2 regions of the Paenarthrobacter sp. NPDC018779 genome follow, and region 2 is predicted to be linked to the other one. Evidence: riboswitches for the same ligand, from Rfam matches in the RefSeq annotation. Region 2 holds a riboswitch; the other holds the start of a gene.
The links. A riboswitch is a leader RNA that binds a small molecule or an ion and turns the genes downstream of it on or off. The one in region 2 is predicted to bind glycine.

Region 1: another riboswitch for glycine. It lies ahead of gcvP (aminomethyl-transferring glycine dehydrogenase); the one in region 2 lies ahead of cycA (D-serine/D-alanine/glycine transporter).

The regions. Positions count from the first base shown of each region.
Region 1 is NZ_JBIRZS010000004.1:198,693-203,109, reverse strand. Features, by position in the region: gene ACH488_RS07195 (MFS transporter) at 1-1,092, opposite strand, end outside; gene ACH488_RS07190 (TetR/AcrR family transcriptional regulator) at 1,165-1,704, shown strand; glycine riboswitch at 1,800-1,896, shown strand; gene gcvP (aminomethyl-transferring glycine dehydrogenase) at 2,068-4,417, shown strand, end outside.
Region 2 is NZ_JBIRZS010000023.1:12,623-17,039, reverse strand. Features, by position in the region: gene ACH488_RS18560 (ExeM/NucH family extracellular endonuclease) at 1-662, shown strand, start outside; gene cycA (D-serine/D-alanine/glycine transporter) at 725-2,185, opposite strand; glycine riboswitch at 2,345-2,444, opposite strand; gene ACH488_RS18550 (FAD/NAD(P)-binding protein) at 2,531-4,417, opposite strand, start outside.

The DNA of each region.
Region 1 (4,417 bases), on a different contig from region 2:
CATGGCCACGAAATAGCCCACGGCGCTGAGCGTCAGCCCACCGGCTACCACGAATCCCGGACGGATCCGCCTTACCAGCGGGACCACCAGGAGACCGGCCACCACTGTTGCCAGGAGCGCTGGAATCATGGCGATTCCGGCCTCCATGGGTGACTGTCCTTCGATCAATTGCAGGTGCTGGGCGAAGAAGTAGATGAAGCCTGTCATGGAGAACAAGGACAGCACGTTGGCCACAATGGCCGTGCTGAACACCTTGTTGTGGAACAGGCGGACATCCAGCATGGGGCTGGAGAGTTGCTGCTGGCGGCGCACGAACAGCACACCCATCACCAAGCCGAACGCCATGAAGGCGGCCGCGGATGCTCCGAATCCATGCACGGCGAGTTCTTTGATCCCGTAGACAAAGGGCGCCATGGTGAGCACGGACAGGACGATGCTGGGTACGTCCACGCGGCCCGGGTTGGCGTCCTTGGACTCAGGGATGAGTACCCGGCCGAAGGCGAGCAGCGGCAGGAGGAGGAAGGCTGCCACGAGGAACACGGCACCCCACCAGAAGTGCTCCACGAGCCAGCCACCGAAGATCGGGCCGAGCGCGGCGCCGCCGGAGAAACCCGCAGCCCAGACGGCAATCGCCAGCCGGCGACGGTTGGGATCGGTGAAGATGTTCCGGATCAGGGACAGAGTGGAGGGCATCAGCATGGCGCCGAAGACGCCAAGGGCTGCGCGGCCCGCAATCAGCCACTCCGCGGAAGGCGCGAACGCCGTAGCAGCCGAAACCGCCGCGAAGCCTGTGCTGCCGATCAGGAGCAGCCGCCGTCGTCCGATCCTGTCGCCGAAGTTGCCCATGGATACCAACAACGCGGCCAGGACCAGCGGGTAGGCGTCCACGATCCAGAGGAGCTGGATGCCGCCGACTTCCAGTGAGCGGGCGATTTCCGGCAGGGCGAAGGTGAGCGCGGTGTTGTCGACGGCCACCAGGAGCACCGGGAACATCAGCAGTGCGAGGGCCGTCCAGTCGCGCCACGGTGCGGTCTTGCCCGGAACCGGGCGCACGGAGGAACGGGGAGCGTGGGTTGAGGACGGCGAGAACATGAACTTAACTGTACCGTCCAGACGGTACAGTTTCAAATAGAACAAGACCGAGCTTTAGGGAATGATGGATCCATGCCGCGAAAACCAATAGCCCGGGACGCCGTCCTGGACGCCTTTGAAGCACTCCTGATCGAAGTAGGGGAGCGTGCTGCCACCCTGGACGCCGTGGCCAAGCGCGCAGGCGTCTCGAAGGGCGGCTTGCTCTATCACTTCCCCAATAAAGAGTCGCTCATCAGTGCCCTGCTGGAGCGCCTGGATGACTTGGCCAAGGAAGATACCGAGCAGATGCAGGCGGCACCCGACGGCGCAGCGGCCTACTTCATCCGCTCCTCGCTCTGGGCCGGAACACCCATGGACCGGGCGTTCGTTGCGGCAACCAGGCTGGCGGAAGTGGCCCACGAGGAGACCCGCCGCCGGTTCGCGGCCATTCAACAGCGCTGGCTTGACGTCCTTGCCGAGGACGTTGGTCCGGACGTTGCCAAAGCGGTCAGCTACATGGGTGACGGGCTCTATTTCAACGCGATGTTCGAGGGCGGGCAGGAAGCCGGCGGTGCCGGGCGGGAGGCCGACGTCGAGGTCCTCCTCGCGGTCCTGGACCGCCTGCGGACGTAGCGGTTCCTCCATTTGCCGCCGCGCTGCGGGCATAGGACAATTAAGAACTGTGGTGTGCCTTCCTTGGCACGCCGCCTACAACTGCATAAAGCCTTTGATCTGCGGCGGGAGAGTCCTGCAGTACGAGATGCAGGCGCCGTAGGAGCAAATCCTCCCCAGGAATCTCTCAGGCCCATGCACCGCCGCGGATAGGCAACTCTGGAAAGCAGCAGGCAGTCCGGCCGGATTGTTGTGCTCACCGACGGTGCAAGCGGGTGGCTGTGCGGACAGCAACACGCGGAAACTCTCAGGTCCAATACAGAGCGGGGAGGAACCCGAGCCACTGTGGCGTACCCAACGCCGCCCAAGTAATGGAGTTCCTTCGTGACGGTTAGTTCAGCCTCCACCACCTTCGTCGACCGGCATATCGGTGCCCGCCGCCAGTCCGACATTGACACCATGCTCAAGTCCGTCGGTTACGACTCCGTGGATTCCCTCGTGGACACCGCGGTTCCCAACGACATCCGCCAGGACGTTGCCCTCACCCTGCAGAACGCCCTTTCGGAGGTGGAGGTCCTCGCGGAACTGCGCAAGCTCGCCTCCAAGAACAAGACGGCCGTCCAGATGATCGGCCAGGGCTACTTCGACACCGTCACGCCGCCGGTGATCCGCCGCAACATCCTCGAATCGCCGGCTTGGTACACGGCCTACACCCCATACCAGCCGGAAATTTCCCAGGGCCGCCTCGAAGCGCTGCTGAACTTCCAGACCATGGTCCAGGACCTCGTCGGCCTCCCGATCGCCAACGCCTCGCTGTTGGACGAAGCCACCGCCGTGGCCGAAGCCGTGCTGATGATGCGCCGCGCAAACAAAAACAAGGCCGCCCAGGATGGCAAGACTGTCCTGGACGCCGACTGCCTGCCGCAGACCATCGCCATCGTCAAGGGCCGCGCCGAGGCGCTCGGCTTTGAAGTTGAGGTCGCGGACCTCGCCAACGGCCTCCCGGAGGGTGCCATCAACGGCGTCGTCCTCCAGCAGCCCGGCGTGTCCGGCCGCGTGTTCGACCACTCCGCCGTGATCGCTTCGGCGAAGGAGCGCGGTGCCCTGGTCACCGTCGCCGCCGACCTTCTCTCCCTTACGCTCATCACCCCTCCGGGAGAGCAGGGCGCCGATATCGCCGTCGGCTCCGCCCAGCGCCTGGGCGTGCCGCTGTTCTTCGGCGGCCCGCACGCCGCCTACATGGCTGTCCAGAAGGGCCTGGAGCGTTCCATGCCCGGCCGCCTGGTTGGCGTTTCAAAGGACGACGCCGGTGTCCCCGCCTACCGCTTGGCGCTGCAGACCCGTGAGCAGCACATCCGCCGCGAGAAGGCCACGTCCAACATCTGCACCGCACAGGCGTTGCTCGCCATCGTCGCCTCGATGTATGCCGTTTACCACGGCCCCGAAGGTCTGAAGGCGATCGCGGAAACCGCCCACGGCCACGCCCGCACCTTGGCCGCCTCCCTGAAGGCCGCCGGCGTCGAGGTCCTGCACGGTTCCTTCTTCGACACCATCACGGTCCGCGTCCCGGGTCGCGCCGCTTCGCTTGTGGCTGCGGCTGAAGAGCGCGGTATCAACCTGCGCGGCGTCGACGCCGACACTGTGGGCATCTCGGTTGACGAAACCACCACGACGGCGGTTCTCGCCGACGTTGCCTCGGTGTTCGGTGCCTCCGTGGTTGAGTCAGCTGAAGGCTTCGCGCTGGAAGCTTCCATTGAACGCTCCAGCGAATACCTGCAGCACCCCGTGTTCAACACGCACCGTTCAGAAACCCAGCTCCTGCGCTATATCCGCAAGCTCTCCGACCGCGACCTCGCGCTGGACCGCACCATGATTCCGCTGGGTTCGTGCACCATGAAGCTCAACGCCACGGCTGAGATGGAAGCCATTTCCTGGCCGGAGTTCGCCTCAATCCACCCGTTCGCTCCGGATTCGCAGACCGCCGGATGGCGTGAACTGATCACCGACCTCGAGGCACAGCTGACCGAGATCACCGGCTACGACCAGGTCTCCATCCAGCCCAACGCCGGCTCCCAAGGTGAGCTTGCCGGACTCCTCGCGATCCGCGGCTACCACCACTCCCGCGGCGACCAGCAGCGCAACGTCTGCCTCATCCCGGCTTCTGCCCACGGCACCAACGCTGCCTCGGCAGTGCTGGCTGGCATGAAGGTTGTTGTTGTCGCTACTGCCTCCGACGGCACCATCGACCACGATGACCTCAAGGCCAAGATCGAGGCCAACCGCGACGTCCTCTCGGCCATCATGATCACCTACCCGTCCACGCACGGTGTGTACGACGCCGACGTGCGCGAGGTCTGCGACGCGATCCACGAAGCCGGCGGCCAGGTCTACATCGACGGCGCCAACCTCAACGCGCTCGTTGGGCTCGCCCAGCCGGGCAAATTCGGCGGCGACGTGTCCCACCTGAACCTGCACAAGACCTTCTGCATCCCCCACGGCGGTGGCGGACCCGGCGTTGGCCCGGTCGCTGCGAAGGCCCACCTGGCACCGTTCATGCCCGGTGACGCCACGACCTGGACCGAAGGCAACGATGTTCCGATCTCGGCATCCCGCTTTGGCTCCGCCGGCGTGCTGCCCATTTCCTGGGCCTACGTGAAGCTCATGGGCGGCCAGGGACTCACCGAAGCCACCAAGTCCGCCCTGTTGGCCGCGAACTACATCGCTTCCCGCCTCA
Region 2 (4,417 bases):
TCAACTACACCTACGACGCCGCACGCCCAGCGGGTGACCGCATCACCGGCATCTGGGTGGGTGGCGCCGTGCTTGATCCGGCCAAGCAATACCGGATCGGGACGTTCAGCTTCCTTGCCACTGGCGGTGACAACTTCCGGGTGTTCAAGGAAGGCAGCGACACCAAGGACACCGGCCTGGTGGACCGCGACGCGTGGATCAAGTATCTCCAGGCGCACAACCCGGTTTCGCCGGACTTTGCCCGTCGCTCAGTGGCAGTGGCGAACACCACCGCCGCGGAGGTCAAGGCAGGCGACGCCATCACGCTGGCGGTGTCCAAACTGGACCTGACCTCCATTGGCAGCCCGGCCAACAAGACGCTCAAGGCCGTGTTCATTGATGCCAAGGGGGCCGCCGTGGCCCTGGGCGACGTTCCCGTGGCGTCCGGTGCCGCAAGCGTCAGCCTCAAGGTTCCTGCAGCGGCAGCCGCAGGGACCGGCACCGTGGTGCTCACCGCCGTCGAAAGTGGCACCACGGTCAAGGCGCTGGTCAAGGTGGCAGCGAGCGGCCCGAACCCGCCTCAGTGCACCGCTCCCACTAAACCGTCCAAGTGGTACGACATTGTGGGCTGGCTCCGCTACGCGTTCGCGTGGCTGGAGTACCAGAAGTGCCTGAGGGGCTAAACACCCTTCAAAGCAGCAAAGGAGCCCCTCACATCAGTGAGGGGCTCCTTTGTTTGAACGGGCTAGTTGCGGACGGGTTCCGGTGCCCGCTCAGCGTCCTTCTGCAGCTCGGTGCGGAAGTGCTCGTACCGTGCAAGGTGCGTCGGCCTCTTGCGGAGGATGGCCCACGCTACGCCCAGGGCCAGGAACCACACCGGAGTCACGAGCAACGCCATGAGGGTGTCAGGTTGGGTGGTCAGCGCCCAGAGAATGAAGGCGAAGAAAGCGAACACCACCCACACCATCACCACGCCACCGGGCATCTTGAACTTCGAAGAATCGTGCAGCTGCGGCCGGCGCTTCCGGAACGCCAGGTAGCTGGCCAGGATGATCGACCAGACAAACACGAAGCAGACGGCGGAGACGGTGGTGACCATGTCGAACGCCTTGCCAACGTCCTGGCCGGCGTACATGAGCACGACGCCGGACAGCAACAGGACGCAGGACAGGAACAGTGCGTTGCGGGGTACTTTGCGTCCGGACAGCGCGCTGAAGACCGCGGGTGCGTCGCCTTCCTGTGCCAGGCCGTAGACCATGCGGGAGGTTGAATAGATGCCCGAGTTGGCCGACGACATCGCGGAGCTCAGCACCACCAGGTTCACGATCGTGGCCGCCGCGCCAAGGCCCGCCAGCGAGAACATGGCGATGAACGGGCTGTGTCCGGCAGCGAACTGGGTCCACGGCGTGACGGACATCAGGATGATGAGGGCACCCACGTAGAAGAGCAGCACGCGGATGGGGATGGAGTTGATGGCCTTGGGCAGGTTCTTCTCCGGATCCTTGGCTTCGGCGGCGGTGGTACCTACCAGTTCGATGCCAACGAACGCGAAGACCGCGATCTGGAAGCCGGCCACGAAGCCCATGAACTCGTTGGGGAAGAAACCGCCGTGTGACCAGAGGTTGGTGAAGCTGGCCGGGCCGGCGTCGGACTGGAAGCCGCTGAAGATCATGAAAAGGCCCACGATGATGAGCGCTGCGATGGCCACGATCTTGATGAGGGCGAACCAGAATTCCGTCTCGCCGAAGGCCTTCACGGTGGCCAGGTTCAGCAGAAGGAGGATGCCGATAGTGATGAGCCCCGGAATCCATAGAGGCAGGCCGGGCCAGAGTTCCTTGGAGTAGCCCGCAATGGCGATCACGTCCGCAATGCCGGTGATGACCCAGCAGAACCAGTAGGTCCAGCCGGTAAAGAAGCCTGCCCAGGGGCCCAGGAGGTCCGCGGCAAAGTCGCTGAAGGACTTGTAGTTCAGGTTGCTCAGCAGTAGTTCGCCCATGGCCCGCATGACGAAGAACAGCATGAAGCCGATGATCATGTAGACGAAAATGACCGACGGGCCGGCCGCGGAGATGGTCTTGCCCGAGCCCATGAAGAGGCCAGTTCCAATGGCACCGCCGATCGCGATGAGTTGGATGTGGCGGTTGCTGAGCTGGCGTTCGAGGTGGGGTTCTGGGCTGGTGTCTGTTGGCGGGCGCTGAATCGTCATGAGGAACTCCATTGTTCAGGCGATACCTTTTGGGTACCACGATGATTCGGGTTCCTCCCCGCTCTGTCATTGACCTGAGAGTTTCCGCGTTCTGCGCGCACGCAGCACCGCTTGCACCTTCGGTGAGCCCGGGAATCCCGGACTGCTTTCCAGAGTTGCCTCGCCGCGGCGGTACAGGGTGCCTGAGAGATTCCTGGGGAGGGTTTGCTCCTACGGCGCCTGACGGGATGTACCGGCAGGACTCTCCCGCCACGGATCACTAGCGCGCACCACCTTGCCGGTGATGCAGCTCACACAGTAGCTAAGGCGTGGTGGTTCACGCAAGCGCGCGCTCGGGGACGCCGTTCAGAGCTTCAGGATGCTGCGGGCGATCTCGTCGGCATCGCGGAGGGTCCGTTGCCCGCTCCTGTACGCCCTGCCCTTGGTGGGCCGTGCCTCGGCCGCGATGGCCGTTCCCCACTGTGTGGCGGACAACTGAAGGCTCAGAACATACATCCCCCGGGTCACCGAACCGTTCGCCGCCACAGGACGGTAAGGATGCGGTTCAACGTCCAGGCCCGTGGTCTGCACCGGAGTCCCCTCGACGCTCATCATGATCTTCGTCCGGACCAGGCCGTCCGCCAACAGTTGTTCCAGGAGCGGCGAGATGTTCATTCCCACGCGGTTCGCCGGCGACATCGCCTCGATCAGCGTCCGCGCCTGCGCGGGAACGTCACGGACCCAGGGCGAAAAAGCGCGGAACACTTTGGCGTTCCGATCAACACTGAACTTGGGGTCCGGTCCCACGAAACTCACGACGCCGGCACGCGCCAGGGCGGCCAACTGTTCCGAGCGCAGCGCCGGAGGTCCGCTGGCCAGCCCCTCCACGAATGATTCGAACCAGCCCCGCAACTCGGCCACCCACGATTCATCCGTGATGCCGCCGTCGGCCACCACCGTCTTGAGGATCGCCCGGCCGGTGTGCAGGGCGCCGATGGCCATCTTCACGGGGTCGGATTCGCCCAGCGCGGAGCGCCGTGCGTCGTCGTCGAGGTAGTCCGTGATGGCTTTGTCCAGCTCCCTGCGTGAGGCAAACGTCCGGCCGGCCAAGGGTGCTGCAAGCCCCTTCAGGTTCAGTCGGCGGGAGGCCGCAACATGCTTTTCCACGAGCGCGCCCACGGCGCTTTCCCAGTTGCCCGTCGCGTGGGCGTGGGGCTGCAAGGCGTCTTCCAGGTCCGCGAGGAACTGCTCCGGATCCCGGATCGCCGCTGGTTGCGATCCCGCCAGCGTGGCGTAGTAGGCCCAGAGGGCGTCGCGGTGCAGGAGGGGCCACAGGTCGTGATCGAAGCCCGGCTGGATTCCAGCGGCCTTGAAACGGTCCATGGCGGCCTCTGTGAGGTACCGGAGCGTGATGCTCGTGGCGTAGTAGCCGGACAGCCCGGCCTTGGCGCGGTACGGGGTGCCCCTTCGTGAGGCGGCGATGATCTTCGGTTCGCGGCCGGAGGGCCGGTATTCGAGCGTACCCGTCCCGGGAGCCACCGAGTCCACGAACTTGCCGCCGCGGCCTTCCGTCAACTGCCCCATCACGTCGAAGAAATTCAGTCCCATGCCACGGACCAGGACGGGCTCGTTATCCGGAACGCGTGTCCAGTCCACATCGGCCGGAGGAGCGGGCGGGAAATAGAGCAGGCCCTGTTCCCGCGCCGCGGTTTCGAAAGAGCGCTGCTCAGGGTTCAAACGGGACTCAATGTGCCCCAGCGCAAGGACCACCGAACCGACGGTGAGGCTACCGCCGTCGGCCAGTTCGACGTCGAACATGTCACCAACCGGCCGCGCCGCAATGGCGGTGGTTTCATGGAAGGTGACCTCGACGCCGTCGGGCAGCCGTTGCAGCAGCTCCGCGAGGGTCTGGCGCAAATAGCGTCCGTAGATGGCACGGCTGGGGAAGTTGTCCGACTCGAGGGTGGCCAGCTCCGCCTTTTCGGCCTGGTTCAGCCCCTGGCCATCACGACGCCGGGTGACCCGCCATTCGTCGAACGTCGTCCCGGCCAAGGGCGGCGCGAGTTCGGGATCTTCGGGAATGAGCGTCGGATAGAACGACTGGGTGTTCATCAGGTACAGCCGCGACTGGTCAGGCTGCCACACATGGCCCGACCCGGCCGGGTAAGGATCAATAACGTGGATGTGGAGCGTTGCGGTCACAATCGCCTGGTCCGTGGCGGCGGCCCAGTTGGCGAGCAGCCGCTCGAGCAC